Regions from separate parts of the Rouxiella badensis genome, predicted to be linked through region 2. Evidence: predicted binding sites of a transcription regulator. Region 2 holds the regulator's gene; each other region holds the start of a gene.
The links. The regulator PurR, encoded in region 2, represses purine synthesis genes. The targets are predictions, from matches to a motif close to CANGCAAACGTTTGCNTG.
Positions count from the first base shown of each region.

Region 1: the regulator PurR is predicted to act here: its motif matches at 3,789-3,806, upstream of carA (glutamine-hydrolyzing carbamoyl-phosphate synthase small subunit).
Region 3: the regulator PurR is predicted to act here: its motif matches at 3,421-3,438, upstream of O1V65_RS16900 (NCS2 family permease).

Region 1 is NZ_CP114062.1:3,455,001-3,465,444, reverse strand. It holds gene O1V65_RS15950 (SMP-30/gluconolactonase/LRE family protein) at 1-781, opposite strand, end outside; gene O1V65_RS15945 (porin) at 963-2,117, opposite strand; gene dapB (4-hydroxy-tetrahydrodipicolinate reductase) at 2,730-3,551, shown strand; gene carA (glutamine-hydrolyzing carbamoyl-phosphate synthase small subunit) at 4,051-5,199, shown strand; gene carB (carbamoyl-phosphate synthase large subunit) at 5,216-8,440, shown strand; gene kefF (glutathione-regulated potassium-efflux system oxidoreductase KefF) at 8,612-9,193, shown strand; gene kefC (glutathione-regulated potassium-efflux system protein KefC) at 9,186-10,444, shown strand, end outside.
Region 2 is NZ_CP114062.1:2,309,684-2,320,127, forward strand. It holds gene O1V65_RS10650 (DUF1289 domain-containing protein) at 1-179, opposite strand, end outside; gene nemA (alkene reductase) at 384-1,475, shown strand; gene gloA (lactoylglutathione lyase) at 1,607-2,014, shown strand; gene rnt (ribonuclease T) at 2,142-2,804, shown strand; gene O1V65_RS10670 (Grx4 family monothiol glutaredoxin) at 2,889-3,236, opposite strand; gene O1V65_RS10675 (C40 family peptidase) at 3,714-4,625, shown strand; gene cydH (cytochrome bd-I oxidase subunit CydH) at 4,769-4,858, opposite strand; gene purR (HTH-type transcriptional repressor PurR) at 5,194-6,219, shown strand; gene punR (DNA-binding transcriptional activator PunR) at 6,268-7,170, opposite strand; gene punC (purine nucleoside transporter PunC) at 7,340-8,539, shown strand; gene cfa (cyclopropane fatty acyl phospholipid synthase) at 8,886-10,037, shown strand; gene O1V65_RS10705 (riboflavin synthase) at 10,116-10,444, opposite strand, start outside.
Region 3 is NZ_CP114062.1:3,665,391-3,675,834, reverse strand. It holds gene O1V65_RS16925 (LysE family translocator) at 1-265, opposite strand, end outside; gene O1V65_RS16920 (glycerophosphodiester phosphodiesterase family protein) at 432-1,268, shown strand; gene O1V65_RS16915 (inositol monophosphatase family protein) at 1,271-2,056, shown strand; gene O1V65_RS16910 (nuclear transport factor 2 family protein) at 2,053-2,391, opposite strand; gene O1V65_RS16905 (glutathione S-transferase family protein) at 2,594-3,262, shown strand; gene O1V65_RS16900 (NCS2 family permease) at 3,580-4,947, shown strand; gene O1V65_RS16895 (Na+/H+ antiporter) at 5,173-6,819, shown strand; gene O1V65_RS16890 (LysR family transcriptional regulator) at 6,874-7,779, opposite strand; gene O1V65_RS16885 (CidA/LrgA family protein) at 7,903-8,346, shown strand; gene O1V65_RS16880 (LrgB family protein) at 8,339-9,028, shown strand; gene O1V65_RS16875 (amino acid ABC transporter ATP-binding protein) at 9,079-9,840, opposite strand; gene O1V65_RS16870 (amino acid ABC transporter permease) at 9,849-10,444, opposite strand, start outside.

The sequences.
Region 1 (10,444 bases), 1.1 Mb from region 2:
GACCGGTGCGCGCCGACGTAATAAACAGCTGATTCATCCCGGCACCGCCAAACGTGCAGCAGCTTGGCTGCGTGACAGGCAGCGGCAGGGCATCAAGCGTCAGCAACTCTCCCTGATTGATCTTCTGACGCAGCAAGCAATGGTTGCCCCAGCAGGCGGTCAGCAGCAGCCCGTCTTCACTCAGCGCGGAGCCGTCCGGCGTTTTATCGCCGGGTGAGTAGCACGACAGTTTCAGCGGATTAATACGCCGCGCGTTGCCCGAATAAAATCGCTTCCGCACGCTGTCGGCAAACCACACTTTTCCCTCATGCCAGGCCAGCGTATTGGGGGTGCCTACGTTGTCCATCATCAGCACCGGGGCTGCATCGCCCGTTTCATAGCGATACCATCCGCCGATTTTGTCTTCTTCTTTAATGTCCATGGTGCCAAACCACAGAGAACCGTCGGGGGCGACCGCCGCTTCATTGGGGCGAGTGCCTTCCGCGCCCGCATAGCCACACAGCAGGGAACGCTTTTCACTCAGGTAGTCGTAAAGCGCCAGGCCGTCCTGCGCGACCAAGAGGAAGAGGTCCTGCTGGTCGGTGAGCAGTGCGGCGCTGGTCAGTGACTGAAGTGCGCGTGTTTCGAAGGAAGCCGTTTCAGGCCAATAGCGCAGCAGGCGTTGATTAAGAATATCGACCCACAGCAGAGACTGGGTACGCTGGCACCACACCGGGGTTTCGCCCAATTCGGCGCGATAGTCCGTTACGGTGACTATCTCAGAGCGCAAAAATGCTGACATGAACGTTTCTCCAGCAGAGGCTAAAAGGTATTTGTTTGATGAGTTTAGCCGTGCATTGCGGCCAGTGGAAAGAGAAAGCTGTGCGTAGACTGACGCAGGGCATAAAAAAAGCCTGCTGAAGTTTTCAGCAGGCTCGAACTTCTCGATCTCTTTATCTGTGTCTTGAGATAAAGGGGAGTTATTAGAAGTTGTAGTACAGACGCACCAGGTTGAGATCGCCGATCTTGTCGGTAGAGTTGGTGATCATGTGCTCGAAGTCGACCTGGAAGCCGTAATCAAGTTTCACAGCCACACCCACGCCGTTGTCGGTACGCTGGTAATCACGTCCGCTCACATACTTCAGATGGTCACCCATGAAGTAAGGCTGCACGCTCTTGATGGCGAATTGCTTAACCGGGATGTTGTAACCGGCATAGTATTCGACGCCCCACGCGTTGCCTGCGAAGTAGTCCTGATCGTTGTTCACTTTGGTGGTCAGGAAGTTGTGATACCAGCCGCCGCCTGCAGACAAGGTCCAGTTGCCCGGTGTCCATGACAGAGCGGTACCCAGAATGCTCTGGTCGTAGTCTTTAGAGCCGCCTGCCGCACCCCGGTTTTTAACTTCTGCGCTGGTGTAGTTGTATGCGCTACCCCATGCCAGGTTGTCGGTGATGTGCCAGTTTGCACCAACAGAACCGCCGCCTTTACGTTTGTAGGCCAGGTTGTTGGATTCAAGCAGGTCGTCGTCGGAGAACAGGTAAGCGGCATAGAGATCGACCGGACCTGCTGCATATTTATATTTCAGCTGCTTACGTGAACGATATGAACCGTCGTAGTCACCGTTGATACCGTTACCCGGTGCCTGGGCCAACATGTCGTCATCCCAAACGTCGGTTTTCGCGCCGACAACATCATAGTAGATGCTGTTTTGCTGACCGTAGGTCAAAGTACCGTAAGTCTTGCTCTTGAAACCGGTATACAGCTGACGGCGAGTCGTATGGTGCGCGCCTTCAGCATAGTGGTCGTCCCAGCCGAAGACCGACGGAATGTTCACGCCGAGTTCGTAGTAACTGATCCAGTGAACGTCGTCAAACAGGAAGTAGTCAGCGGTGAAGCGGAAACGTGTGCCGCCGTCATAGCCGTTATTTTTGTAGGAACCTTTATCTGAGCCGCCCATGGTATTTTGGAACTGAGGACGGATGCTGCCACCGACTTTAAAGTCGAGACGGCTAAGCAGATCGTAAGGCTGAGGATCCTGTTTAATCAGCGTTATTTCTGCTTGTGCAGCGAAAGATGCGCCGCCTAAAAGTAGGCCAGCAACGACTGTTTGTGAAACCCTATTCATTTTAAATTTCATAAAAACTCCAGGTGCCAATACTGTGTTGGCATCCTAATTTTCCCTAGCTATACACGAGGGGGGATTAACGAGCATGTAACAGCCGTATTGCAATCCGTCTCGTTTTATCACTGACTTTCATTGCGCAACAGGCTGGTTCGCTTAATAATATTTAATTGCTAATTCAATGGTTTACCGATATTAAAGATTGGCTTATTTATCTTCCTGCCTCTGCAATAATGTTTCGACTTAAAATTAGCTGGCTATTTATTATCATAAGGGTTCAATAAAATCCAATAACGAAATATGAATTATTTATATCAGGCTTAATAAATTGATCTGCATCCGGGAAACGTGCAAAAAAAGAGATAATGCCTGTGCAGGTTATTCATCTGTATGCATGATTATTCATTTAAGTGAATTGTATTGCCTTGAGGGTTGTTATTGCTGGTTTTTTCAGCAATGTCGAAAGTGAAGGGCGAGGCTTTCGACCCGACGCGAAATAGGTTTTACTGATGTTAGCGTGCCTATATCATAATTTTCTAATTATGAGGCAATTTCACTAGCCGTGATGGAATGGGGTGGTTAACCTGATTCTGTTTTACGAAGCACACATTAATAAAGAGAGAAATTATGAGCAAAGCTGATATCCGCATGGCGATTGCCGGTTCCGGTGGGCGCATGGGTCGCCAGCTGATTCAGGCCGTACAGCAGGCTGAAGGTGTGGTTCTGGGCGCGGCGTTAGAGCGTAAAGGTTCTTCACTTGTGGGTACTGACGCAGGCGAACTCGCCGGTGTAGGCGCGATTAACGTTAAAGTCAGTGACAGTCTGGAAGCGGTAGCCGGTGATTTTGACATCCTGATCGATTTCACACGCCCCGAAGGGACTCTCGAGCACCTGAGCTTCTGTCTGAAACAGGGTAAAGGCATCGTTATCGGCACTACGGGGTTCGATGATGCAGGTAAAGCGGCAATTAAACAGGCTGCCGATGAAATTCCCGTCGTTTTCGCCGCGAACTTTAGCGTAGGCGTCAACGTGGTGCTAAAGCTGCTTGAGAAAGCGGCAAAAGTGATGGGTGACTACACCGATATAGAAATCGTTGAAGCACACCATCGTCACAAGGTCGATGCACCTTCAGGTACTGCGCTCGCTATGGGCGAAGCCATCGCGGGTGCGCTAGGCCGTGATCTGAAGGACTGCGCCGTCTATGCCCGCGAAGGCCATACCGGTGAGCGTGACCCGATGAGCATCGGTTTCGCCACCATTCGCGCCGGGGATATCGTCGGTGAACATACTGCGATGTTTGCTGATATTGGCGAGCGTGTAGAGATAACGCACAAGGCCTCAAGCCGCATGACTTTCGCCAATGGCGCAGTTCGTGCTGCTAAATGGGTATCACTCAAGAAAAATGGTCTCTTTGACATGAAAGATGTCTTGGGTCTCGAAGATTTATAAGGTTCTCCAACAATCGTGATGTGGTTGTTTTTATCATAAGTTTTTGATGGAAGGGCAGTTATTTTATTGCCCTTTTCTTTTGTCTTAAAAATAGCGCCTTCAGTTGCTTTTTAATTCCAAGTTACCTTTTGTTGGCATTTACCCGGTTTTTTCTACCGTTTTGAACATAAAGTAGCCGCTCAATTTCTCTTCATTCGATTATAGTAAACAAAATAACGATTTTTTCAGATAACCCCGCTCGCAAACGTTTACTATGCTTACTTATCCTATCCTTTTATCGCTATTTGACGTTCATTTCGCTGAGTGATGCGAAAAACACAAAAATAATGGCGCTTTGGGTAGACAAACCCCACGCCCATCATTAGAATGCGCGCAATTTGCCAAAAATTAGCTTTTAGGGTAGAAAAATAACCGCTCTGAGTGCAATTTTTGCATTGATTAGGTCATTCGATCTGAATTAATATGCAAATATAATGATTGATTATTCTTGGAGGATGCTTTGATAAAGTCAGCGCTATTGGTTCTGGAAGACGGAACCCAATTCCACGGTCGGGCCATCGGGGCAGAGGGAACGGCAGTAGGGGAAGTGGTCTTCAATACGTCGATGACCGGTTATCAAGAAATCCTCACTGATCCTTCCTATTCCCGCCAGATCGTTACTCTTACTTATCCCCATATCGGCAATGTCGGCACTAACGCCGCTGATGAAGAATCCTCTGCAGTACACGCCCAAGGCCTGGTGATTCGCGATCTCCCTCTGATTGCCAGCAACTACCGTAATGAAGAAAACCTGTCTGACTACCTCAAACGCCACAATATCGTTGCTATCGCCGATATTGATACGCGTAAGTTGACACGTTTACTGAGTGAAAAGGGCGCGCAGAACGGCTGCATCATTGCCGGTGATAACGTAGATGCTGCGTTGGCACTCGAGAAAGCCAAAGGCTTCCCGGGCCTGAAAGGAATGGATTTAGCGAAAGAAGTCACCACGCAGGAGTCTTACAGCTGGCAGCAAGGTAGCTGGACTCTGGAGGGCGATTTGCCTGAAGCGAAGAAAGCTGAGGATTTACCTTTCCACGTTGTGGCCTATGACTACGGCGTGAAGCGCAACATTCTGCGCATGCTGGTTGACCGCGGTTGCCGCCTGACGGTGGTTCCGGCGAAAACCTCTGCTGCAGACGTGATGAAGCTCAATCCAGACGGCATTTTCCTGTCAAACGGCCCGGGTGACCCTGAGCCATGCGACTACGCCATTGAGGCTATCAAGACCTTCCTGACCACCGACATTCCGGTGTTCGGTATCTGTCTGGGCCATCAGCTGTTGGCATTAGCCAGCGGTGCCAAGACGCTTAAAATGAAATTCGGCCATCACGGCGGCAACCATCCGGTTAAAAATCTTGATAACAACACCGTGATGATCACCGCGCAGAACCACGGTTTTGCCGTAGATGAAGCCAGCCTGCCAGCCACGCTGCGCACGACGCACAAATCACTGTTCGACGGTTCATTGCAGGGTATCCATCGTACCGACAAGCCAGCGTTCAGCTTCCAGGGTCACCCTGAAGCGAGCCCAGGCCCGCACGATGCAGCCCCACTGTTCGATCACTTTATCGAACTGATCGAAGCCTACCGTAACAGCGGCAAATAATTAACAGGAGCAGATAATGCCAAAACGTACAGACATAAAAAGCATTCTGATTCTGGGCGCGGGTCCGATCGTAATCGGACAGGCCTGCGAGTTTGACTACTCTGGTGCACAGGCGTGTAAAGCCCTGCGCGAAGAGGGCTACCGCGTCATTCTGGTGAACTCTAACCCAGCCACCATTATGACCGACCCAGACATGGCCGATGCCACCTATATCGAGCCAATCCACTGGGAAGTTGTTCGCAAGATTATCGAAAAAGAGCGTCCAGACGCGGTACTGCCAACGATGGGCGGCCAGACTGCACTGAACTGTGCGCTGGAGCTTGAGCGTCAGGGCGTACTGGAAGAGTTCGGCGTGACCATGATTGGTGCAACCGCCGACGCGATTGACAAGGCAGAAGACCGCCGTCGCTTTGATATCGCGATGAAGAAAATCGGTCTGGGCACGGCACGTTCAGGTATTGCACACAATATGGAAGAAGCGCTGGTTATCGCTGCTGACGTTGGCTTCCCGTGCATCATCCGTCCTTCCTTTACCATGGGCGGCACCGGCGGCGGTATCGCTTACAATCACGAAGAGTTCGAAGAGATTTGTACTCGTGGTCTCGACCTCTCCCCAACCAAAGAGCTGCTGATTGATGAATCGCTGATCGGTTGGAAAGAGTACGAGATGGAAGTGGTCCGCGACAAGAACGACAACTGCATTATCGTTTGTTCTATCGAGAACTTCGACGCGATGGGTATCCACACCGGTGACTCCATCACCGTGGCCCCTGCGCAGACACTGACCGACAAAGAATACCAAATCATGCGTAACGCCTCTCTGGCGGTACTGCGTGAAATCGGCGTCGAGACTGGCGGTTCAAACGTACAGTTCTCCGTGAACCCGAAAGACGGCCGTCTGATAGTTATCGAGATGAACCCACGCGTATCACGCTCTTCTGCGCTGGCTTCTAAGGCAACCGGCTTCCCGATTGCTAAAGTAGCCGCCAAGCTGGCGGTGGGTTACACCCTTGACGAGTTGATGAACGACATCACCGGCGGCAAGACCCCAGCGTCATTCGAGCCTTCAATCGACTACGTTGTGACTAAAATTCCTCGCTTCAACTTCGAGAAATTTGCCGGTGCCAACGACCGTCTGACCACCCAGATGAAATCTGTGGGTGAAGTCATGGCTATCGGTCGCACCTTCCAGGAATCGATGCAGAAAGCGCTGCGCGGTCTGGAAGTGGGCGCAAGCGGCTTCGACCCTAAAGTGAGCCTCGACGATCCTGAAGCACTGACCAAAATCCGTCGTGAACTGAAAGAAGCCGGTTCTGACCGTATCTGGTTCATCGCCGATGCATTCCGTGCCGGTATGTCCGTAGACGGCATCTTTAACCTGACTAACATCGACCGCTGGTTCCTGGTACAGATTGAAGAGCTGATCAAACTGGAATCTCAGGTTGCTCAGGGCGGCTTTAGCGCACTGAACTACGATTTGCTGCGCGTGCTCAAGCGTAAAGGCTTCGCCGACCTGCGTCTGGCGAAACTGGTCGGCGTCTCTGAGAGCGAAATGCGCAAGCTGCGTCACAAGCTGAACCTGCACCCGGTTTACAAGCGCGTTGATACCTGTGCGGCCGAGTTCTCGACCGACACCGCCTACATGTACTCCACCTATGAAGAAGAGTGTGAGTCCAACCCAACTAACGGCACCCCGAAAATTATGGTGCTGGGTGGCGGTCCAAACCGTATCGGTCAGGGTATCGAATTCGACTACTGCTGCGTTCACGCCTCACTGGCGCTGCGCGAAGACGGTTACGAAACCATCATGGTTAACTGTAACCCTGAAACCGTTTCTACCGACTATGACACCTCAGACCGTCTGTACTTTGAGTCGGTAACACTGGAAGACGTGCTGGAAATCGTCCGCATCGAGCAGCCAAAAGGTGTGATCGTGCAGTACGGTGGCCAGACTCCGCTGAAACTGGCTCGCGAGCTGGAAGCCTGCGGCGTGCCGATTATTGGTACCAGCCCTGACGCGATTGACCGTGCAGAAGACCGCGAACGTTTCCAGCAGGCGGTTAACCGTCTGGGCCTGAAGCAGCCAGCGAACGCCACCGTAGCCACCATCGAACAGGCGGTAGAGAAGGCAGCCGGTATCGGTTATCCGCTGGTGGTGCGTCCATCTTATGTGCTGGGTGGCCGCGCGATGGAAATCGTTTATGACGAAATCGACCTGCGCCGTTACTTCCAGAACGCGGTGAGCGTATCCAACGATGCGCCAGTGCTGCTCGACCGCTTCCTCGACGATGCGATAGAAGTTGACGTTGACGCAATCTGCGACGGCGAGCGCGTGCTGATTGGCGGCATCATGGAGCACATCGAGCAGGCGGGCGTTCACTCCGGTGACTCCGCATGTTCACTGCCTGCTTATACCCTGAGCAAAGAAATTCAGGACGTAATGCGTCAACAGGTTGAGAAGCTGGCGTTTGAGCTTTCCGTTCGTGGCCTGATGAACGTGCAGTTTGCGGTGAAAGACAACGAGGTTTACCTGATTGAGGTTAACCCACGTGCTGCGCGTACCGTGCCGTTTGTTTCCAAGGCAACCGGCGTGGCACTGGCGAAAGTGGCGGCACGCGTGATGGCGGGTCAGACACTGGCCGAGCAGGGCGTCACCGAAGAAGTTATCCCGCCGTACTACTCGGTTAAAGAAGTGGTGCTGCCGTTTAACAAATTCCCGGGCGTTGACCCCATCCTCGGCCCAGAGATGCGCTCTACCGGTGAAGTGATGGGCGTTGGCCGCAGTTTCGCTGAAGCCTTCGCTAAGGCCCAGCTGGGTAGCCTGTCTGGGATGAAGAAAGCCGGTCGTGCGCTGCTGTCCGTTCGTGACGGTGACAAGGCGCGCGTGGTTGATTTGGCCGCCAAGCTGCAGAAACACGGCTTTGAGCTGGACGCGACACACGGCACCGCCGTCGTACTGGGCGAAGCAGGCATCAACCTGCGCCTGGTCAACAAGGTGCATGAAGGTCGTCCACACATCCAGGACCGCATCAAAAACGGTGAATACAGCTACATCGTCAACACCACCGCGGGCCGTCAGGCGATTGAAGACTCCAAGCTAATTCGTCGCAGCGCGCTGCAGTATAAAGTGCACTACGACACTACGCTGAACGGGGGGTTTGCTACCGCCATGGCGCTGTCTTCAGACCCAACCGAGCAAGTGATTTCCGTACAGGAAATGCACGCAAAAATTAAAGGCTAATCAAGGCTTTTAGCCTCGGTTGTTGTCTTGTAACGTAAGAAGGGCGCAGCATTATGCTGTGCCCTTCTTTTTTGTTTTTTATTGTTTTATTAAGAACCCATTAACGGTTTTTTTTTCCTCTGGCACAAAGTTGCGTATGCTCAATAAAATACGTTTTTATATGGAAGCTTTATGATCCTGATTATCTACGCCCATCCTTATCCCCGGCATTCCCATGCCAATAAGCATCTGCTTCAGGAAATTAAGGATCTCCCTGATGTAAAAATCAGATCTCTTTACGATCTTTATCCTGACTTCTCTATTGATATCAAAGCAGAACAGCAGGCGATGGAAGAGGCCGATCTGGTGGTTTTCCAGCATCCTCTACAGTGGTACGGTCTGCCACCGCTGCTTAAGCTGTGGATCGACAAAGTGCTCGAGCACGGCTGGGCCTATGGCCATGATGGCGATGCCCTGAAAGGTAAAGGCTGCCTGTGGGCGGTGACTACCGGCGGTAACGAGCAGCATTTCCAACTGGGGAGTTATCCTGATTTCGCTGCACTCGCCCAGCCTATTGAAGCAACGGCACTGTACTGCGGCATGAAATGGCAGCCCTACTTTGCGCTGCACAATACCTTTACCTGTAACGAGGTGACGCTGAAGGCGGGCGGCGAGGCGTATCGCCAGCGGTTGCTCGACTGGCAAGCGGCACATCCCGCGTCGTTAGCTTCGGCAGAACAGGCTCAATCATTGGAGGGGGAAGCGAATGGATAATCACAGCATGATGATCGAGGGGCTTATCTATCTCGGATCGGCCGCGCTGTTTGTGCCTATTGCCGTGCGTTTCGGACTCGGCTCGGTGCTGGGGTATCTGATTGCCGGCTGTATCATTGGCCCATGGGGCCTGAAGCTGGTCTCGGACGCCGAATCGATTCTAACCTTCGCCGAGATTGGCGTGGTGCTGATGCTGTTTATCATCGGTCTCGAACTCGACCCTAAACGCCTCTGGACCCTGCGTGCCTCGGTCTTCGGCGGCGGCAGTATTCAGATGGTCGGCTGCGGACTGGTGCTTAGCGCCTTCTGCGCTGCGCTGGGACTGGACTGGAAAATTGCGTTATTGATTGGCCTGACGCTGGCGCTCTCCTCGACGGCGATTGCCATGCAGGCGATGAGCGAACGCAGCCTGACGCCAACGCCTATTGGCCGCAGCGCCTTTGCAGTGCTGCTGTTTCAGGATATAGCGGCTATCCCGCTGGTGGCGATGATTCCCCTTTTGGCCAGCACCGGTGAAACTACCACGCTGGCGTCCTTCGGCATTTCGGCTGCCAAGGTTGTCGGCGCGTTAGCCATCGTGGTGCTGCTTGGGCGCTACGTCGCTCGTCCGGTGCTGCATTTCGTGGCCCGCTCTGGCATGCGCGAAGTATTCAGCGCCGTGGCGCTGTTTCTGGTGTTTGGCTTCGGTATTTTACTGGAGATGGCTGGGCTATCGATGGCGATGGGCGCGTTCCTCGCCGGGGTGATGCTGGCAAGTTCCGAGTACCGACACGCGCTGGAAAGTGATATTCAGCCGTTCAAAGGGCTGCTGCTCGGGCTATTCTTCATCGGCGTCGGGATGTCTATCGACTTCGGTACGCTGGTGCATCATCCGCTGCTGATTGCCGTATTGCTGTTGGGCTTTATGGCGCTGAAGGCCGCCCTGCTGTGGATTGTTGCGCCCTGGCTCAGCGTGCCAAAGCGCCAGCGCGGCATGTTTGCCATCCTGCTGGGGCAGGGCAGTGAGTTTGCCTTCGTTATCTTCAGTGCCGCGCAGCTGGCCGGTGTGCTGCCTGCGGATTGGGCGAAGTCGCTGACGTTGGCGGTCGCGCTGTCGATGGCCGTCACGCCGGTGCTGCTGGTGATTGCCAGCCGTCTGGAGCGCAATGCGCCGAAGGACTCTCGTCCGCAGGACATTATCGACGACGAGCACGCCAGCGTGATCATTGCCGGTTTCGGGCGCTTCGGGCAAATCGCCGGACGTCTGCTGCT
Region 2 (10,444 bases):
CGCAGGAAGCGCTGGTGGCACAGGCGCAATACGTGGCGCTTTTCGGTATCGTTCATGCTCATCCAGCCAAAACGCTCCTCACGACTGCGAAAACAGCCGCGACAATAGCCGTTGGGCCCGGACTCGCACACGCCGCGGCAGGGACTGGGAATGTCGAAAAACTCGAGCTGCTGAGCCAAAATTACTCCGCGCTAACCGGTGGATGGAGAGAAAACAGGTAAAGATGCTGATATTTTATACCAAAAATCTGCAAAGGTGACATCTCGACGTAGCAAAATGAGCTGTGGAGCAAAGCCTCAGGTTGACCTAGACTGACTGGTCTATTAACGTGAGCCAAGAATGATTCATCATCCCATCTCATTATTGTTTCAGGAGATAGTTACATGACCAAGCTCTTCACGCCCCTGGTAGTCGGGCATAAAACCCTGCCAAATCGCGTATTTATGGCACCGTTAACCCGTCTGCGCAGCATCGAGCCGGGGGATATCCCTACCCCGCTGATGGGCGAATACTACGCCCAGCGCCATAGCTCCGGCCTGATTATCACCGAAGCGACGCAGGTCTCCTTCCAGGCGAAAGGCTATGCCGGTGCACCGGGTCTGCACACGCCGGAACAAACCGCCGCCTGGAAAAAAATTGTTGCCGGTGTGCACGCGAAAGACGGGCACATTGCCGTCCAGCTATGGCACGTAGGCCGTATTTCGCACACCAGCCTACAGCCAAATCAGCAGCCGCCGGTTGCGCCTTCCGCCATTGCGGCCGGGACCCGTACTAGCCTGCGCGACGAAAACGGCAATGCCGTCCGCGAAGAGTGCTCGACGCCGCGTGCGCTGGAAACCGCTGAAATCCCGGGGATCGTTAACGACTTCCGCCAGGCAGCAGCCAATTCGCGTGAGGCCGGTTTCGACTACATCGAGCTGCACGCGGCGCACGGCTATTTGCTGCACCAGTTCATCTCTCCGGCTTCTAACAAACGCGAAGACCAGTACGGCGGCAGCATTGAAAATCGCGCTCGCCTAACGCTGGAAGTGGTCGATGCCGCCGTTGCTGAAATCGGCGCCGACCGTGTAGGCATTCGCATCTCGCCGCTGGGCCCATTCAACGGTCTGGACAACGGCGAAGATCAGGAGTCAGCAGCGCTCTACCTGCTCGATGAGCTGAACAAGCGTGGTCTTGCGTATCTGCATATCTCGGAACCCGACTGGGCCGGCGGCAAGCCTTATACCGAGTCGTTCCGCAAAGCGATTCGCGAGCACTATAAAGGTGTCATCGTGGGTGCCGGTGCATATACCGCCGAGAAAGCCGAAGAGCTTATTGCGAAGGGCTACATCGACGCCGTAGCGTTTGGCCGCAGCTATATCGCCAACCCGGATCTGGTTGAGCGTCTGAAAAACCATGCTCCGCTCAACGAGCCGAAGCCAGAAACCTTCTACGGCGGCGGCGCACAAGGCTACACCGACTATCCTACGCTGTAAGTTGCCTCAAAACAGTCTCTAAGCCCGCCAGTGCTTAGAGACTGCTCAGTCGGGATGTCTCTTAAAGACAAAGCGATAGCATTGAGTTAGTCTAGTATTCAATATGTTTTAACTGGCAATCAGAGGAAATTATGCGTTTACTTCACACCATGATCCGCGTTGGCGACATGCAGCGCTCAATCAAGTTTTATACTGAAGTACTGGGCATGAAAGTGCTGCGTACCAGTCAGAATAAAGAATACAAATACGATTTGGCGTTTGTCGGTTATGAAGACGAAAGCGAAGGGGCGGTCATCGAACTGACCTATAACTATGGCGTAGAGAGCTACGACCACGGCACCGCATTCGGCCATCTGGCGCTGGGCGTTGACGACGTTGCGCAAACCTGTGAAGACATTCGCAAAGCAGGCGGCAAAGTGGTGCGTGAAGCAGGCCCGGTTAAAGGTGGTACCACGGTCATCGCCTTCGTTGAAGATCCAGACGGCTACAAAATCGAGCTCATCGAATCTAAACATGCAGGTCAGGGACTGGGTAACTAATCCCGTCTCACCGGTAACTTAAAGGGCGCAATCGAGGCGCCCTTTCTTGCTTTTTATTCTCTCCTCCTGCATCTGGCCTGAAAATTTGCCATAATGCGCGCTGAATTCGTTTAAAGATAAGATACCAATGGCTGACAAAAGTGACATTAACGCCCTGAAAGGTCGTTTCCGCGGGTTTTATCCTGTGGTAATTGATGTAGAAACCGCCGGGTTTAATGCCCAGACCGACGCCCTGCTTGAAATCGCCGCCGTGACGCTGAAAATGGACGAAGACGGCTGGCTGCAAAACGATGAAACGCTGCATTTTCACGTTGAGCCTTTCGAAGGATCGATTTTGCATCCTGAGGCACTGGCATTTAACGGTATCGACCCGACTAACCCTCTGCGTGGCGCAGTTAGCGAATACGACGCGCTACACGCCATTTTCAAGGCAATCCGTAAGGGGATGAAGGAGCAGGACTGCAATCGCGCGATTATCGTTGCGCACAATGCCAATTTCGACCACAGCTTCTTGATGGCCGCCGCCGAGCGCGCGGGCCTGAAACGTAATCCGTTCCACCCTTTTGCCACCTTCGACACGGCAGCGTTGAGCGGCCTGGTGCTTGGACAAACTGTGCTGGCCAAAGCCTGCATCAGCGCGGGTATCGTTTTCGACAGTTCTCAGGCGCACTCGGCGCTTTATGACACCGAGCAAACCGCTGCGTTGTTTTGCGAGCTGGTAAACCGCTGGAAACGCCTCGGTGGCTGGCCGTTGCCTATTGCTGAAGAAGAGAGCGTTGAAGAGAAATAAATTCTTCTCGTTAAGATAAATAGTAAGACATAAAAAAAGAGCGGCTACGATAGCCGCTCTTTTTATTTCAAGAGTCGAAGCCGATTATTCTGGCTGCTCTTCCTGAGATTTATATTTCTCAGCCGTTTCTTTGATCAGCTGCTGCAGTTCGCCACGCTGATACATTTCGATAACGATATCGCAGCCGCCGACCAGCTCACCGTCAACCCACAGCTGTGGGAAGGTCGGCCAGTTGGCGAATTTTGGCATTTCTGCACGGATATCCGGGTTTTGCAGGATATCGACGTAAGCGAAACGCTCGCCGCAGGCAGACAGCGCCTGAACGGCCTGAGCAGAGAAACCGCAGCTTGGCAGCTTTGGAGAGCCTTTCATATAAAGAAGAATCGGGTTCTCGGAAATCTGCTGTTGAATTTTTTCAATAGTAGTGGTCATTTTCTTGCTTCCTCAAGCCATTAATTGGCTGTCACGGTCATTACTTAAATCGGAAAAAACCTGATCAACTGTCTGCCATTGTAACGAGAGCAGCCCTCGGATAAAAACGCCATTTTTTGTGAGGTCTTTAGCGCACAAAAAGGCCTTTAATTGATGCATCCCTGTAATGTCGGTGATAGTATCCCTGATTGTCAAAACAGTGCAAAAATAAAGATTCATATAGAATAACATTTTTATTCTGTGACTTTAACCCAAACGATCCCAAAGGGATCTTTTAGGTAACGTGAGTTTAACCCTCTGAATCCTGGTTATTTTTTCGGCGCTATAGCTCATATTTTGCCCAGAAAAAAAGTTATTAACTTTTACTCACAATATGAATTAGAATCGAAGCAATTCGTGCTGTTTTGTCTCCCGCTTTTCGGGAATACTGGGACATCTTTTGATGTTTAACTTCGGCCTAATATTGGTAGCGACGCCATGCGTTTAATGTTTACGCTTTTTGTGCTGCTGTTTACCCAGCTCTTTTTGAATTTGGCGAATGCTTCGCCAAGTCATCGCGTCTCCGCCAAACAGGCCGAAACGCACGTAAGCCAGGCAAAGCCTGATGAGCGACGAAAGCGAAAGGTCGTCGCGAGAAGCAATAGAAAGACCAAGACTGTTCCGGTGAAAGAACAATCGAAAGCCAAAGAACACAGCAGGACGAAAGAGAAAGTGCACGGGAAGGCGAAAGTCGAGCACAAGCATCCTACCAGCACTAAACTCGTCAGGCACAAGGCCGAGAAGCCAACCGCTTCCAGGCTCGCAAGACACAAGGCAGAGAACTCGAAGAAAGAGATAAACTCGATTAGCCGTTCTCTGGCTGCTACCACTAACGTGGTCTGTGCGAAAGAAGGCAAAAAAGCCTACGGACGACACCGAAAGCATAAAACAAAAGAAGATACCTGCACCCCGTTAACGCTGAGTGCAGCGCACAAGAAAAAGTATTTGCATGCTAAAGAAACCGCGATGAACAAGCTGATGCACCAGGTCGGCAAACCTTATCGCTGGGGTGGAACCTCCCCGAATACTGGTTTCGACTGTAGTGGCCTGGTTTATTACGCGTACAAAGATTTAATGCGTATTAAAATGCCTCGCACCGCCAATGAGATGTACCATTTGCGCGATGCGGCCCCGGTTCCACGCGGTGAGCTTGAGTCTGGTGATTTAGTGTTCTTTAGAATTACTAAACGCGGCGCGGCGGACCACGTAGGTGTTTATCTCGGCAACGGTAAGTTTATTCAGTCACCGCGCTCTGGAGAAGACATCAAAATTAGTTATCTGGCAGATAACTACTGGCAAGACCACTACGTTGGTGCTCGCCGGGTCATGACGCCGAAAACGATTCGTTAAATAATGATTTCTCGCTTAACACCTGTGAATAGCATTTAACGAATGGTTTAAGCCTACCCCCTCTCGAGCGGGCGGTAAAATAGAAAAGGGCGATTTCTTTGATAAGAAATCGCCCTTTTTCGTTTCTGCCTGACGGCAAAAGATCAGTGCATGACGGCGGTAAAGCTGAATGCCACGATCGTCACCAGTGCGCACACCACGGTTATCAATGAGTATTTCAGATTGGTATCCACATAGACTCCTTGCCGGATAGAAGATTAAAAACCCTATATTTTATAAGCCTAAATATTTTGCGCGCTTTGCGTAAAAACGTCTACCGATCGTGCACCGATTTGCGCAACTTATCGCGAAAGCGCAAATTTGGCTTTCCCTTTCTTGAGATATAAGAGAAAATTAGCGGTTACCACGCTGTGTGCCCGGTCGGCGTTGTCCGACGCATCTTTCAGGATTCCTGAAACCACCCAACGAATTAACTGCTTAAAATGATTTATGCAGTTGAATGCACGCAGGCAAACGATTAACAAAAAACTAACGTGCTGAAAAGGGTTAGTTCAGGAGTGATTTTTACATGGCCACGATTAAAGATGTCGCTAAGCGCGCTGGTGTTTCGACTACAACGGTGTCGCACGTCATCAATAAAACCCGTTTCGTCGCCGAAGAAACTAAAGCTGCGGTTCGCGCAGCCATTAAAGATTTGCACTATTCCCCGAGCGCCGTCGCGCGTAGCCTGAAGGTGAATAACACCAAGTCCATCGGCCTGCTGGCCACCTCGAGTGAGGCGCCCTACTTCGCCGAAGTCATTGAAGCCGTTGAGAACAGCTGCTTCGCGAAGGGCTACACGCTTATCCTGTGTAACTCGCACAATAATCTGGAAAAGCAGAAAGCCTATCTGGCAATGCTTGCGCAAAAGCGCGTCGACGGCCTGCTGGTGATGTGCGCCGAGTATCCGGCCGAGCTGCTTGCCATGCTCGAGGAGTACCGTTCAATCCCGATGGTGGTGATGGACTGGGGCGAAGCGCAGAACGACTTTACCGACTCGATTATTGATAACGCCTTCGAGGGCGGATATCTGGCGGGTCGTTACCTGGTTGAACGCGGGCATCGCGACATTGGCGCCATTCCCGGTCAGCTGAACCGCAACACCGGCGGCGGTCGCTATCGCGGTTTCCTGAAAGCGATGAATGAAGCCAATATTGCCGTGCGTGATGAATGGGTGGTTCAGGGTGATTTCGAACCTGAATCAGGCTATCAGGCAATGCAAAAGATCCTCAACCAGAAGCAGCGACCGACGGCAGTGTTCTGCGGCGGTGACGTGATGGCGATGGGCGCGATTTGCGCAGCCGACGAAATGGGCCTGCGCGTTCCTCAGGATATTTCGGTCATTGGTTATGACAACGTGCGCAACGCGCGCTACTTCTCTCCAGCACTCACCACGGTACACCAGCCGAAAGAGCGCCTGGGCGAGATGGCCTTTACCATGTTGCTCGACCGCATTATTAGCAAGCGCGAAGTGCAGCAGACCATCGAGGTGAAACCCAAGCTGGTTGAACGCCGCTCCGTGGCCGACGGTCCTTTCCGCGACTATCGTCGTTAATTCTCGCTTTTCTGCGCTCCTCTCACGCCCGCCTTCGCGGGCGTGAGGCTATCTCAGCCATTCTTGATTCAGCGTTTCACTGTCCCCGAGATACTCCAACAACCAGTCTAGCGCCGGGGAATGATTTCGCTGGTCCCACGTCAGACAACACGGGCTTTCCGGAAACACGTTGGCAAGATTAAGCACTGCCAACCTTTGTTGCGCAATCCACGGCGCAACCCTATGTACTGGCAGCATGCCAACGCAGAGCCCTTCACAAAGGCAATCAATGGCGCAGGTCCAGTCCGGCACGACCAGACGACGCTGGTTGTCCAGCGTCCAGGTGTCGCGTTTGGGCAAATTTCTGGAGGTATCCTCTATACACAGCGCCGGATAAGGCCTCAGCGCATCATCGTCCAACGCCCTATTTTGTGCTGCCAGCGGATGCGTGGCGCTGACCACACAGTGCCAGGGTAAAGTCCCCATGTCCCTAAAGCTGAAACGCCCGCCGACCGGCACCGCGCTGGTGGCACCGATGGCGACGTCTGCACGATCATCGGCCAGCGCGTCCCAAACGCCGTTGAACACCTCTCCTTGAATCAATAACTCGGTGTCGGGGAAAGCGCGATAAAAATCGACCACCAGCTGCCGTATGCGATCGGGTTTTACTATTCGGTCGACCGCCACACGTAGCTGCCCGCTCCAGCCGTTGGCGACCTGCTGACACTGGCGACGCGTGGATAGCATTTTTTTGATAAGCACTCGGGCTTCATCAACGAAAAGGCGACCTGCGGGCGTCAATTCTACGTCGCGATGTCGGCGTTCAAACAGGGGGACCGCCAGCCATTCTTCGAGCTGTCGAATCTGATAGCTAATCGCTGACGGAACGCGATTGAGCTCAAGCGCTGCGGCAGTGAAGCTGCCGTTTCGCGCGACAGCGTCGACGACTTCGAGTGAATATTCAGACCACATAGGCACCGCCTTTTGTCGGGATGATCATTGCAACTCTCTGCTTTCAAATATTTTAATCACATGGTGCAAATATTAACGTTTCACAATCCGCAAGCCAAGCGGATACACTGCGCCACTGGCTTCACCCTACGAAATATTTAACTGCTTTTTTGAATTATAAGAGAACATCATGAAACCCTCATTTGGCTTTTTACTCTATCTGGCCGGGCTGAGCATGCTCGGATTTCTGGCGACCGACATGTATCTCCCGGCCTTTGGCAGCATGCAGGAGAGTCTGGATACCTCGGCCAGCGGAATAAGCGCTAGCCTGAGTATCTTCCTGGCTGGCTTCGCCGTGGCGCAGCTGTTCTGGGGTCCCCTTTCCGACCGCTTTGGCCGTAAACCTATTTTATTAACCGGACTGTCGCTGTTCGCCGTAGGCTGTCTGGGCATGATCTGGGTGCAAAACACCGAGCTGCTCCTGGCGCTGCGCTTTGTTCAGGCTATTGGGGTTTGTGCCGCGGCGGTAAGCTGGCAGGCGCTGGTGGTTGACCGCTATGCGTCTGACGTAGCGAAACGCACCTTTGCCAGCATCATGCCGTTGGTAGCACTTTCTCCTGCCCTCGCCCCATTAGTCGGCGCATGGGTACTGAATCATTTCAACTGGCGAGTCATCTTTGCCCTGCTGCTGGTGATAAGCGCCCTGCTGCTGTTCTTCACGCTGACGCTGAAAGAAACGAAAAAGTCTGTTGCCGAAAAAGCGCAGGCAAAAAGCGGTGTCACCGAGATGCTCAGCTCGCCGGTTTATAGCGGTAACGTACTGATTTACAGCGCCAGTTCGGCCGGCTTTTTTGCCTGGCTGACCGGTTCCCCCTTTATTCTAAGTGAAATGGGCTACGGACCTTCTGCGATTGGTTTGAGCTATGTCCCTCAAACTATTGCATTTTTATTAGGGGGTTACGGCTGTAGGATGATTATCAATAAAATTGATGGGGTTCGTCTGCTGCCCTGGCTTTTATTAGGCTATGCTATTAGCGTTATATCGCTTTATCTGGTTGCGACGTTAACTCAGGCTACGCTGGTAAGTTTGTTAGTGCCGTTCTGTTTAATGGCGCTGGTAAACGGTGCCTGTTATCCCATTGTCGTAGCAAATGCATTAATGCCATTTCCTGCTAATACAGGAAAGGCTGCCGCGTTGCAGAATACATTACAGTTAGGACTTTGCTTTTTAAGTAGCATGATGGTGTCGGCATTTATATCCCAGCCATTATTCTCGACGGTGACCGTTATGCTTACGACGGTGGTGCTGGTGGGAATGGGATACTTTATTTTGACGCGTTCAGCGAATAAGCAGAAGTCTGGACATCCAGAAGCAAAGCATGCTAACTAGTTAATATAATACCGTTATGTTACAATAACTTGAAGAATATGTTCGCCTGTTGCGATTTACAGTTGAGAATGCGCGCAGGCGAGCTTATACTCAATTCAACATAAGAAAATAACACTTTTACAAAACTTTTATCACAAGTAACTTTTGTGCGCGCGAATCGCGTCACATTTATTAGTGCAAGGATGATTCACCGCGGCGTATTACGCCTGGTGTCCTTCGTATTTTCCCTCTGTTCATAGTCATATATCAGACAAGGCGGAATATCCGTCTGTTCTCATAAGACCTGCCAATAGCCGTTGCTTTTTAAGCAGGTTAATAAGTCAGAAGAGAAAGTGATGGAGAAGCTATGAGTTCATCGTGTGTAGAAGACCTGAGTATTCAAGATAATCAGTGGTACCGAATCGCGAGCGAAATGTTATCAATGGCTGGCATTGAGGTTAATGGAACACGCCCTTTTGACATTACGGTAAAAAATCCCGATTTTTTTAAGCGCGTACTTCAGGAAGGTTCACTGGGTCTCGGCGAAAGTTATATGGACGGCTGGTGGGAATGTGAAAGATTAGACATGTTCTTCCATCGCGTCGTTGCCGCAGGGCTCGAGAACAAACTCCCACATCATCTTAAAGATACACTGCGTATCGCAGCAGCAAGGCTGACCAACCTGCAGTCCAGAAAACGCGCCTGGATCGTAGGTAAAGAGCATTACGACCTGGGTAACGATCTGTTCAGTAAAATGCTTGACCCTTATATGCAATACTCCTGTGCCTACTGGAAAGATGCGACCACGCTTGAACAGGCACAAGAAGCCAAACTGAAAATGATCTGTGAGAAACTGCAGCTTCAGCCGGGGCAACGACTGCTTGATATTGGCTGTGGTTGGGGAGGTTTGGCGGAATATGCAGCCCGAAATTACGGCGTCAGTGTTTTCGGCGTGACTATTTCTTCTGAACAGCAAAAAATGGCCCAGCAACGCTGCGAAGGTCTTGATGTCACCATCCTGCTGCAGGATTACCGCGATCTCAACGATCAGTTCGATCGCATTGTTTCCGTCGGCATGTTTGAACACGTCGGGCCTAAAAATTACCAGACCTATTTCGACGTGGTAAAACGCAACATCAAACCTGACGGTCTTTTCTTGCTGCACACCATCGGATCGAATAAAACCGATCTGAATGTCGATCCCTGGATCGATAAATATATCTTCCCGAACGGCTGCCTGCCTTCCGTTAAACACATTGCACAGACCACTGAAGGCCTGTTTGTGATGGAAGACTGGCACAACATTGGCGCAGATTATGATAGAACGTTGATGGCCTGGTTTGAGCGTTTCGTTCACGAATGGCCAAGTTTTGCAGAGAACTATTCAACGCGTTTCTATCGTATGTTCAGCTATTATCTGAACGCTTGCGCTGGGGCATTCCGCGCTCGCGACATTCAGCTGTGGCAGGTTGTTCTCAGCCCTAACGGCGTTGAAGGCGGCATTCGCGTTCCACGTTGATATGCTTCACATAATAAAAAAGCCGGCGGCAAGTGATTGCTTCCGGCTTTTTTACTTTTTGCATCTTAAAGAGGGCAATTATTCTTTGTCGTGTTCCTGGTGTTCGATTTCAGCCAGGGCGGCCGCAGCGGCCTGTGCAGCTTCGCGACTTGCCAGCACACGTTCGACGGTGTCGACGATGGCCTGAGTCTGCGGGTCGATTTCGATATTAATTTTGTCACCCAGGCGTTTGGCACCCAGCGTGGTGCGCTCGAGCGTTTCGGGGATCAGATGTACGCAAAAACGGGTTGGCGTGACTTCACCGACGGTCAGACTGATGCCGTCAATACCGATGTAGCCTTTGTGCAGAATGTATTTCATATATTCTGCATGCGGCATACGGAACCAGATCTGGCGATTGTTTTCAG
Region 3 (10,444 bases), 1.4 Mb from region 2:
ACGCCATATACAGCAGATAAAGTGCGCCGCAGAATCGCAGGGTGTCATAGGCAAACGGCACGGCCATTAACAGGGCAGTGATACCGAGTGCGGAGAAAACCATATAAAACAGGAAGCCGACCACGACGCCGCCGAGTGAGATAAGTCCGGCCCTTGGGCCTTGACAGAGAGAGCGTGAAATCAGGTAAATCATGTTCGGCCCGGGGGTGAGCACCATTCCGAGGGCGATTAACATAAAAGGCAGCAAATGAGCGGCATCAGGCATGACATTCTCCGAGTATGATTGACGAAAAAATCTCCTACAAGATATAGAGCTTTTAAGGGTTATTAAGCAAGGGGTTGTCATATTTTGTTCACGGCTTTTGGGTCAAACAGTCATAAACCCGTGCAATGTTACTTTCCGTGTGAGTTAAACCTTTACCGGAGAGGACATGTACGTCGATACCCGAAAACTGATTTCACTGCAAAACCCGTCAGTGCTGATTGTGGCCCACCGGGGCGTATGGACCCGCGCACCGGAAAACTCGCTGTCTGCGCTCGAAGACGCGATTGCCGCAGGCGCTGACATCATCGAAATTGATACCCAGAGTACTGCGGACTCTCAGCTGGTGGTCGTGCACGACGCCAGGCTGGACCGAACCTCTGACCATCAGGGCGAAATTCAGCGTATGCCCTTCTCTGAAGTGCGCCGTGCGCGACTCAAGGGCAGCGACGGACGCCCCGGCATGGTGGTGACTGAAGATCGTGTGCCTTCTCTGGAAGCTTTTCTCGAGGAGGCACGTGGCCGGATCGTGGTGAATATTGATATCAAATTTGCCCGCGATCGCCAGCGCGTGATAGACCTGGTGCTCAACATGAACATGGCCGACGGCGTGCTGCTTAAAAGCAAGATTGAGCTCAATGCACAGTCCTTCCCGCTGGACATGACTGACGCCCGGCGACGTATTCCCTACATGCCGATTGTGCACGCCAGACCCGGAAAGTTTGCCGAAGATTTGCGCAAGATAGAAGACTTTGGCGCGCAGATGATGGCGCTTTATTTTAGCGATTTGCACGACGTCATCGAGGCGCGAGAGGAGCTGCAACGGTTGGGCATTCGCCTATGGGTGAACACGCTGGATGTCTCTCACTCGCTGGACTACTGTGATAGCCACGCCCATCAGCATCCGACGCAGGTCTGGGGCACGTTGGTTGACGCTGGATTTGGCGCAATTCAGACTGATAACGTCAGTCAACTGCGCCGTTGGTTAAAGGACAAAGGACGCTAACAATGAAAAACGAGATTTCCGACAGGCTGCGCATCGCCAGCCAAATTGCTGCACAGGCCGCCGAACTGGCGCTGAGCTTCTTTGCGCGACGCAGCGAGATTGATGTCAGCAGCAAACGCACCCAGGACTTTGTTTCAGAAGCCGATGTCGCGGTTGAAAACTTTATCCGCCAGCAGCTGCAACAGCATTTCCCCAACGACCCGATTATTGGTGAAGAGATGGGCGGCCAGCTGAGCGAAGGCGCGTGCTGGGTGATTGACCCGATCGACGGCACGTCTAACTTTTTACGCGGTTCGCCGCTTTGGGGCGTTTCATTAGGACTGGTCGAGCGGCATCGTCCGGTGATTGGGATAGTCGCGCTGCCGGTGCTTAACGAACTTTTTGCCGCAGAGACCGGCAAGGGCATCTTCCTTAACGGCAAACCTTTTACGCGCGATAACCGTTTCTCTGACGTTCAGGTCGTTTCTCTGGGCGATAGCGCAGACGATCAGCTTGGTGAGGCGTCGGCATTTTATCGGGGTCTGCGTGAGGCAGACTGGTCGGTACACTGCTATCGCTGTACCACCGTGGGTATGGTGTTTGCGGCGAAAGGTATTCTCGACGGCCACCTGCAACGCCGCACCACGCTGTGGGACATCGCTGGTGGCGCGGTGCTGTGTCAGGAAGCCGGGCTGGAAACGGTGGTAAATTTCGGTGGGGAAGGGATTCGTCACCTGTCGGTGGCGACGGGGACACCCGCGCTCATGGACGCGGTCAGGCCACTTTGGCCCGACCTGTCACCTCGTTAAGCGAAGTAAAACCAGGCGGTCTCAATGAGACCGTCTTTCACCTCGAATACCGCCATGCTTTCGATAGGTTGTTCGTTCAGACCGTGGATCCTTTCCAGATCAAAGACCTTGTTGCCCAATACGCTACGCGATATGAGTTCGGCTTTCAGTGCGGGGTTGTTAAATCGGTTTTGGGCGTAAAACTCGCGCAGCTGCTGCTTGCCCTGCATGGAAGGCGCGGTGGCAGGCATACGATACGCAATAAAGGTTTCGCTAAAACAGGAAACGAATTTTTCCAGGTCGTGCTGATTGTAAGCGTAAAATTGTTGTTCTACTGCGGCTAAAACGTCGGACATGGTGTTAATCCCTTTTAGATTGCGAATAAAACGCGTGTTTATAATTTGAATTTAAATTCACATTTAATGAATTTAAATTCAAACATGAGGCATTGTCCGAAACTTGTCAATCGTTGATGTAATCTTTTATTACCGCAGGTTAGCGTCTCTTCAGTAGTCTATAGTTAACAATCAATTAGTATGACTACTCTGGAGTGTATGCATGATAATCCTTCACCACCTCAATAACTCGCGTTCCCAACGCATTTTGTGGATGCTTGAAGAACTGCAACTGCCGTACACCATCGAACGCTATCAGCGTGACGAAAAAACGATGCTGGCCCCGGCATCGCTTAAGAAGATCCATCCGCTGGGCAAGTCGCCAGTGTTGCAGGATGGCGATCTTATCATCGCTGAATCGGGTGCTATCCTCGAATATTTACAGGAAACCTACGATCTTCAGGGTCTTCTCAAGCCAGCGGATCCTTCGTCGCGTTTGCAGTATCGTTACTGGATGCACTATGCCGAAGGATCGCTGATGCCGCTGCTGGTAATGAAACTTATCTTCGGGCGTCTTGGCAAACCGCCCATGCCGTGGTTGATCCGCCCGATAGCCGGGGCGATAGGTAAAGGCGTGCAGCAGAATTACATCGACAAACAGCTGGCGACGCATGCCGCCTACATTGAAGATCACTTGACTAAAAATGCCTGGTTTGCCGGTGAAACCTTCAGCGCCGCAGATATTCAGATGAGCTTTCCAATCGAGGCGCTGGCCTCGCGTTTTCCCACCGATAAAACCCCGCACCTGAAACAGTGGCTGGCTAAGATTCAGGCAAGACCGGCCTATCAACAGGCGTTAAAACAGGGTGGGCCTTATCAAATAGGATCCTGAGTAAAAATTGATCGACTCGCTTTTTTTAGATTAAATGTCTTTAAAATGTACAAAAATGACAAAAACATCGCTAAACGGAGTTGAAACCAGAGTATTAATAGCTGGATAATCGTTTGCTTAGCCGTACCTACGACTTTTAGAACCGCCGTACGCGATGTGAGTTAAACGTTTGCCCTGGCTTTTTGCCGATAATTCAACGGTGTTTATCATCGTTGAACGTCGGCGCACATCCTTTAGCCGGGTAGGGAAGCGAACGACACGAAACGATTTCATAATGACCACGCAGGCATTTCAGTAGCACACTCAGAGGATCCACCATGTCTCAACCACAGTCTCAAGCGGGCGGCAGCGTGACGCCTAAAGGATCGCTTGATGCTTTCTTTTCTATTTCTGCGCGTGGCAGTAACGTTCGCCAGGAAGTGATCGCCGGTCTCACCACCTTTTTAGCCATGGTCTATTCCGTGATAGTCGTGCCCTCGATGCTCGGCAAAGCCGGTTTTTCTGCGGCGGCGGTGTTCGTTGCAACCTGCCTGGTGGCCGGATTTGGCTCTCTGCTGATGGGGCTGTGGGCAAACCTGCCGCTGGCGATTGGTTGTGCTATCTCCCTGACGGCGTTTACCGCGTTTAGCCTGGTTATTGGCCAGCACATCCCCGTGCCGGTGGCGCTCGGGGCGGTATTCCTGATGGGCGTGCTGTTTACCGTTATCTCGGTGACCGGCATTCGCTCCTGGATTTTGCGCAATCTGCCGACCGGTGTTGCGCACGGTACGGGGATAGGCATCGGCCTGTTCCTACTGCTGGTGGCGGCTAACGGCGTGGGGCTGGTTATCAAGAATCCGCTCGACGGCCTGCCTGTGGCGCTCGGCGCTTTTACCTCATTCCCGGTGGTGATGACGCTGCTCGGGCTGGCGGTGATTTTTGGTCTGGAGAAACTGCGTGTGCCGGGTGGCATTTTGCTGGTGATTATCGCCATTTCCGTGATTGGCCTGATTTTCGATCCGGCGGTGAAATATCACGGCCTGTTTGCGATGCCTTCACTGTCTGACGCGAGCGGTCATTCGTTGTTCTTTAATCTTGATATTAAAGACGCGCTGAAAGCCGCCGTGTTACCGAGCGTGCTGGCGCTGGTGATGACCGCGGTGTTCGACGCCACGGGCACCATTCGCGCAGTAGCGGGGCAGGCTAACCTGTTGGATAAAGACGGCCAGATTATCAACGCTGGCAGGGCACTGACGGCGGACTCGGTGAGCAGCATTTTCGCCGGTCTGGTCGGTGCGGCACCCGCTGCGGTGTACATTGAGTCTGCGGCAGGTACGGCAGCGGGCGGCAAAACCGGTCTAACCGCCACGGTGGTCGGGGTGCTGTTCCTGCTGATGCTGTTCCTTTCTCCTTTGTCCTATCTGGTGCCGTCCTATGCGACCGCGCCTGCGCTGATGTACGTTGGCCTGCTGATGCTCAGCAACGTGACCAAGCTGGACTTCACCGACTTTGTTGACGCCATGTCGGGGCTGCTGTGTGCGGTATTTATCGTGCTGACCTGTAACATCGTGACCGGCATTATGCTGGGCTTTAGCTCGCTGGTCGTGGGCCGTATTTGCTCAGGCGAGTGGCGCAAGCTGAACCTTGGCACGGTAGTTATCGCCGTTGCGCTGGTGGTGTTCTACGCCGGCGGCTGGGCGCTTTAACGTCCTCTCTCACGCTTCCCCCGCGCCTGTCGCGGGGGAAAGTCGCTTGTTTCTTCTTCCCCCGCATTCATAAACCAACAAAGTTTGTTAACAACATTTACACTTCACTTTCAGACGTCTGCAATTTTTATCCATTGTTAAAATGTTTTACTATCAAATTGTCGTGCAGGCCCGGCCTGCGTCCAGCTTTAAGCATTAACCTAATAACAAGAGTCTAAGGAAAGCATGGAAATATTTTTTACCATCCTTATTTTGATTCTGGTGGTGTCGCTCTCCGGTGTCGTTACCAGGATGTTGCCGTTCCAGGTTCCACTTCCTCTTATGCAAATCGCCGTGGGGGCATTGCTCGCGTGGCCCAACTTTGGTTTACACGTCGATTTCGATCCTGACTTGTTCCTCGTGCTGTTCATTCCGCCGTTGCTGTTCGCCGATGGCTGGAAGACGCCGATGCGCGAATTCCTGCACAAAGGGCGAGAGATCCTTGGGCTGGCGCTCGCATTGGTGCTGGTCACCGTAGTTGGGGTGGGGTATCTGATTTACATGATGGTGCCGAATATTCCCCTGGTCGCCGCCTTCGCGCTGGCCGCCGTACTGTCACCGACGGACGCCGTGGCCCTGTCGGGTATCGTCGGTAAGGGGCGTATTCCGAAATCGATCATGGGTATCCTCGAAGGCGAGGCGCTGATGAATGACGCGTCGGGCCTGGTATCGTTGAAGTTCGCCATCGCGGTGGCGATGGGGACTATGGTCTTCACCGTGCCGGGTGCGACGGTCGAGTTCCTCAAAGTGGCCATCGGCGGTCTGTTGGCCGGCGTCGCCGTGACCTGGCTGTACAGTAAGTCGCTGCGCATCATGAGCCGCTGGAGCGGCGACGACCCGGCGACGCAAATCGTTCTGCTGCTCCTGCTGCCGTTTGCCTCCTATCTGATTGCCGAACACATTGGCGTTTCAGGCATTCTGGCCGCCGTGGCCGCCGGTATGACCATCAGTCAGTCGGGCATTATTCGCAATGCACCGCTGGCGATGCGCCTGCGCGCAAACAGCGTCTGGGCGATGCTCGAATTTGTGTTTAACGGCATGGTGTTTATCATGTTGGGCCTGCAGCTGCCGGGCATTCTCGAGAGCTCGCTGGACCAGGCAACGCATGACCCGAGCATCGTCACCTGGCACCTGTTCGCCGACGTTGCCGTCATCTACTTCGCCCTGTTGCTGCTGCGTTTCGCCTGGCTGTGGCTGATGAAGAACTTCAGCAACCGCCTGCTGAAGAAGCGTCCGCTGACCTTTGGCAGTTTCTCGACGCGTGAGCTGTGGGTTGCCTCCTTTGCGGGCGTTCGTGGCGCGATTACGCTGGCCGGTGTGCTGTCGATTCCCCTGTTCCTGGCCGATGGTTCGGCCTTCCCGTCGCGCTATCAGCTGGTCTTTTTGGCCGCTGGGGTGATCTTGTTCTCGCTGATTGCCGGTGTGGTGGCGTTGCCTTTCCTGCTGCGCGGCGTGGTCGTGGACAAGTCCTCCTACCGCGAAGAAGAACGTATGGCTCGCGCCGTGGCTGCTGAGGTCGCGATTGAGAGCCTGCACAAGATGGAAGAGCGTCTTGCCGCCGATTCGGAAGAGAATATTGACGAGCAAACGCTGAAGGAAATCAGTTCGCGGGTGGTGGGAAATCTGCGCCGACGCACGGTCGGTAAAGACGACATCGAACACGCGCTGATGCTGGAAAACCTTGAGCGACGTTTCCGCCTGACGGCGCTGCGTGCGGAGCGGGGCGAGCTTTATCACCTGCGTGCCACCCAGCGTATTAGCAACGAGACGCTGCAAAAACTGCTTCATGACCTCGATTTACTGGAGGCGCTGCTGGTCGAAAAAGAGGTGTAATCCCTGCCTTTGAACCGCTTGAAAGGCCCGCCGGTTAACGCCCGTGGGCCTTTTTTATGGTCTTGGCTCAGGAATAAGGCTCTCTGGCCAAAACTCTCGGCTGCGTGCTATCCACGCCTGTGCGCTCTGCGACAGATAGCTGCCCTGCCGCCAGATGAGACCTAACTGCCACAGCAGGGTTGGGGTCAGCGGCAGCCAAAGTAGCTTCTCGCCGTCCAGACGCTGGCACACTGGCTCGGGCAGGATGGCAATACCCATTCCGGCCTGTACCATCGCGGCAAGAAAATCCCATTGGCCGCTGCGTGCGGCTATCTTCGGCGTGAAACCGTGGGCGCTAAAGGCGTCCAGCAACTGTCGATAAAGCGCAAAATCTTCGTTATAAATCAATATGCTTTCATCGCTCAGTTCGCTGAGCGTCACGCTGCTGCGGTTGAGCCAACAGGCGGTTTTCGGCACCACCACGCATAAAGGATGGCTAAACAGCAGCTGTGAGGTAATCGGCAGCGCGGGGTCGATGGGTAGGGCAGTGAGCGCCAGATCCAGCTCGCCTGAAAGCACTGCCTGTTGCACGGTCAGGCCGCCAAACTCTGAAATAATCAGTTCGATACCAGGATAATGCTGACGAAACTCACCAATCAGGGGAGCCATCTGCGTGCCCACCATCGGCGGTACGCCGAGCCGCAGCAGGCCACGTTTGACGTCATTAATGTCTTCCAACTCGGCCTCAAGCTGACGAAACTCCTCCAGGATATTCAGGCCGCGCTGGTAAAGCGCTTGTCCGCTGTCGGTCAACCGCAGGCGACGCCCTTCGCGGATGAGCAGCGTACACTCCAGCTCCTCCTCCAGATTGCGTAGCATCTTGCTGATGGTCGGCTGAGTGACAAACAGTTTTTCCGCCGCGCGGGTAAAACTCTGCTGGCGAACGACTTCAACGAAATAGCGCAGGGTGCGAACGTCCATAAGGCTCCAGTGACCTAACATTCCAATTTGGAATCATTTGGATAATTTTAATTCATTTCTTAACGGGTTTCTCCTCGCCGTATACTGAAATCTCTAATTATTCGTCCCCCGAGGTCAGACCCCATGATGTTGGCGTTGCGCCTGAAAGCGCCGTCGTTGCTCACGCGCTTTCAGGTACCGATTCAGGTTGTGCTGTACGCGTTACTTTTTATGGTCGCAGACCGCCTGGTCGGTGCGCTGCATCTGCCGCTGCCCGCCAATATTGTCGGTATGCTGATGATGTTGCTGCTTATCGCCTTTCGCGTACTGCCACTGAGTTGGGTAAAGGCCGGTTCTCGCTGGCTGCTGGCCGAAATGCTGCTGTTTTTCGTGCCTGCTGTGGTCGCGGTAGTCAACTACGCCCAGCTGTTGATGGTCGAGGGATGGAAGATTTTTCTGGTGATTGGTATTAGCACTATTTTGACACTGGGGGCGACGGCGGTGGTGGTCGATAAAGTCTATAAGCTGGAACTGAGGATGGCGGAGAGAAAAAACGCACAAGCGTTGCAGAAGGCCGAACATGATTGATTTATCGATCAGTATTCTCTGTTTCGCCATCACGCTGGTGCTGTATTACGCCAACAAAAGGCTCTATCGCTGGCGTCGAAGCTTGCTGTTTATGCCGTTGGTGTTTACCCCGGTGGTACTGGTGGTGCTGCTGGTGGTGACGCGCGTCTCCTATAAAGACTATATCGGCGAAACCCACTGGCTGCTGTGGTTGCTGGGACCGTCGACTATCGCTTTCGCGGTGCCGGTGTATGAGAACATGGCTATTATTCGTCGTCACTGGATTTCCCTGAGCGCGGGCGTGGTGACGGCAATTACCGTCGCGGTGTTTAGCTCGGTGTGGTTGGCGCGGGTGCTGATGCTGCCGGAAGAAATACAGCGCAGTCTTGCCGTGCGTTCGATCACCACACCGTTTGCGTTGGCGGCGGCGAAACAGGAGGGCGGTCAGCCTGATCTGGTGGCGCTGTTTGTGGTGATAACCGGTGTATTCGGCATGGCGGTTGGCGACCTGCTGTTCCTGCGTCTCGCGGTGCGCAGCGCGCTGGCGAAAGGGGCCGGGCTGGGTGCGGCATCACACGGTGCGGGGACGGCCAAGGCCTACCAAATGGGCGCCGAAGAGGGCGTGGTCTCGAGTCTGGTGATGATGCTAGCGGGGGTGATGACGGTACTGATCGCGCCCTTGATTGGCCGCTATATGTGGTGATACTGCGGCCAACCGGCGCAACCCGTGAGGTGCGCCGGTTGGCCGGTAAGTTAGTGAATAATTTGCGCCAGGAACTCGCGCGTCCTGGCTGACTTAGGATTCGCGAAGAACTCTTCCGGCGGTGCCTGCTCTACAATCTCCCCCCTGTCCATAAAGATAACCCTGTCCGCCACGGTGCGTGCAAAGCCCATCTCGTGGGTCACGCAAAGCATCGTCATCCCTTCTTCGGCGAGACCAATCATGGTATCCAGCACCTCTTTGACCATCTCTGGGTCAAGGGCCGAGGTAGGCTCGTCAAACAGCATGATTTTCGGTTTCATACACAGCGAACGGGCGATGGCAACGCGCTGCTGCTGACCGCCTGAAAGCTGTCCCGGGAACTTGTGGGCATGCTCGGCGATGCGCACGCGCTTGAGGTATTTCATCGCCAGCTCTTCCGCGTCCTTCTTCGGCATCTTGCGCACCCAGCAAGGTGCCAGCGTGCAGTTCTGAAGCACCGTCAGATGCGGGAACAAGTTGAAGTGCTGGAACACCATGCCGACCTCGGTACGAATGCGCTCAATGTTGCGCAAATCGTCGTTCAGTTCGGTGCCGTCCACGACGATACGTCCCTGCTGGTGCTCTTCAAGATGGTTGATGCAGCGAATGGTGGTCGATTTACCCGAGCCGGAGGGCCCGCATAAAACGATTCGTTCGCCTGACGTTACGTTCAGATTGATGCCTTTCAACACGTGGAACTGCCCGTACCACTTGTTAACGTCTTCCAGCGTAATCATCATTTTTTTAGTTTCGGTGACGTTATAGTCGCTCATTGTTTACCTCAGTGTCCTGAATGCCCGGTGTGGAAGCGTTTTTCCAAATGCTGGCTATAACGCGACATGCTAAAACAGAAAATCCAATAAACGGCGGCGGCGAAGACATAGCCTTCGGTCGACATGCCTAGCCATTCGGGAGCGACGGTCGCCTGCTGCACGCTGCTGAAAAAGTCCATCAAACCGATGATGATCACCAGGCTGGTGTCTTTGAACAGCGCAATGATGGTGTTGACCAGACCCGGTATCACCATCTTCAGCGCCTGCGGCAGAATGACCAGCATCTGCGTTCTCCAGTAGCCAAGCGCCAGCGATTGTGCCGCCTCGGTCTGCCCTTTCGGCAGCGCCTGCAGGCCGCCGCGCACCACTTCCGCGACATAGGCCGACTGGAACAGCACCACGCCGACCAACGCGCGGACCAGCTTGTCAATGCTGGTGCCTTCGCTCATAAACAGCGGCAGCATGACCGAGGACATGAACAGCACGGTAATGAGCGGCACGCCGCGCCAGAATTCGATGAAAATCACCGACAGCACGCGCACGATCGGTAGAGAAGATCGTCGAGCCAGCGCCAGCAGAATGCCCAGCGGCAGCGCACCCGCGA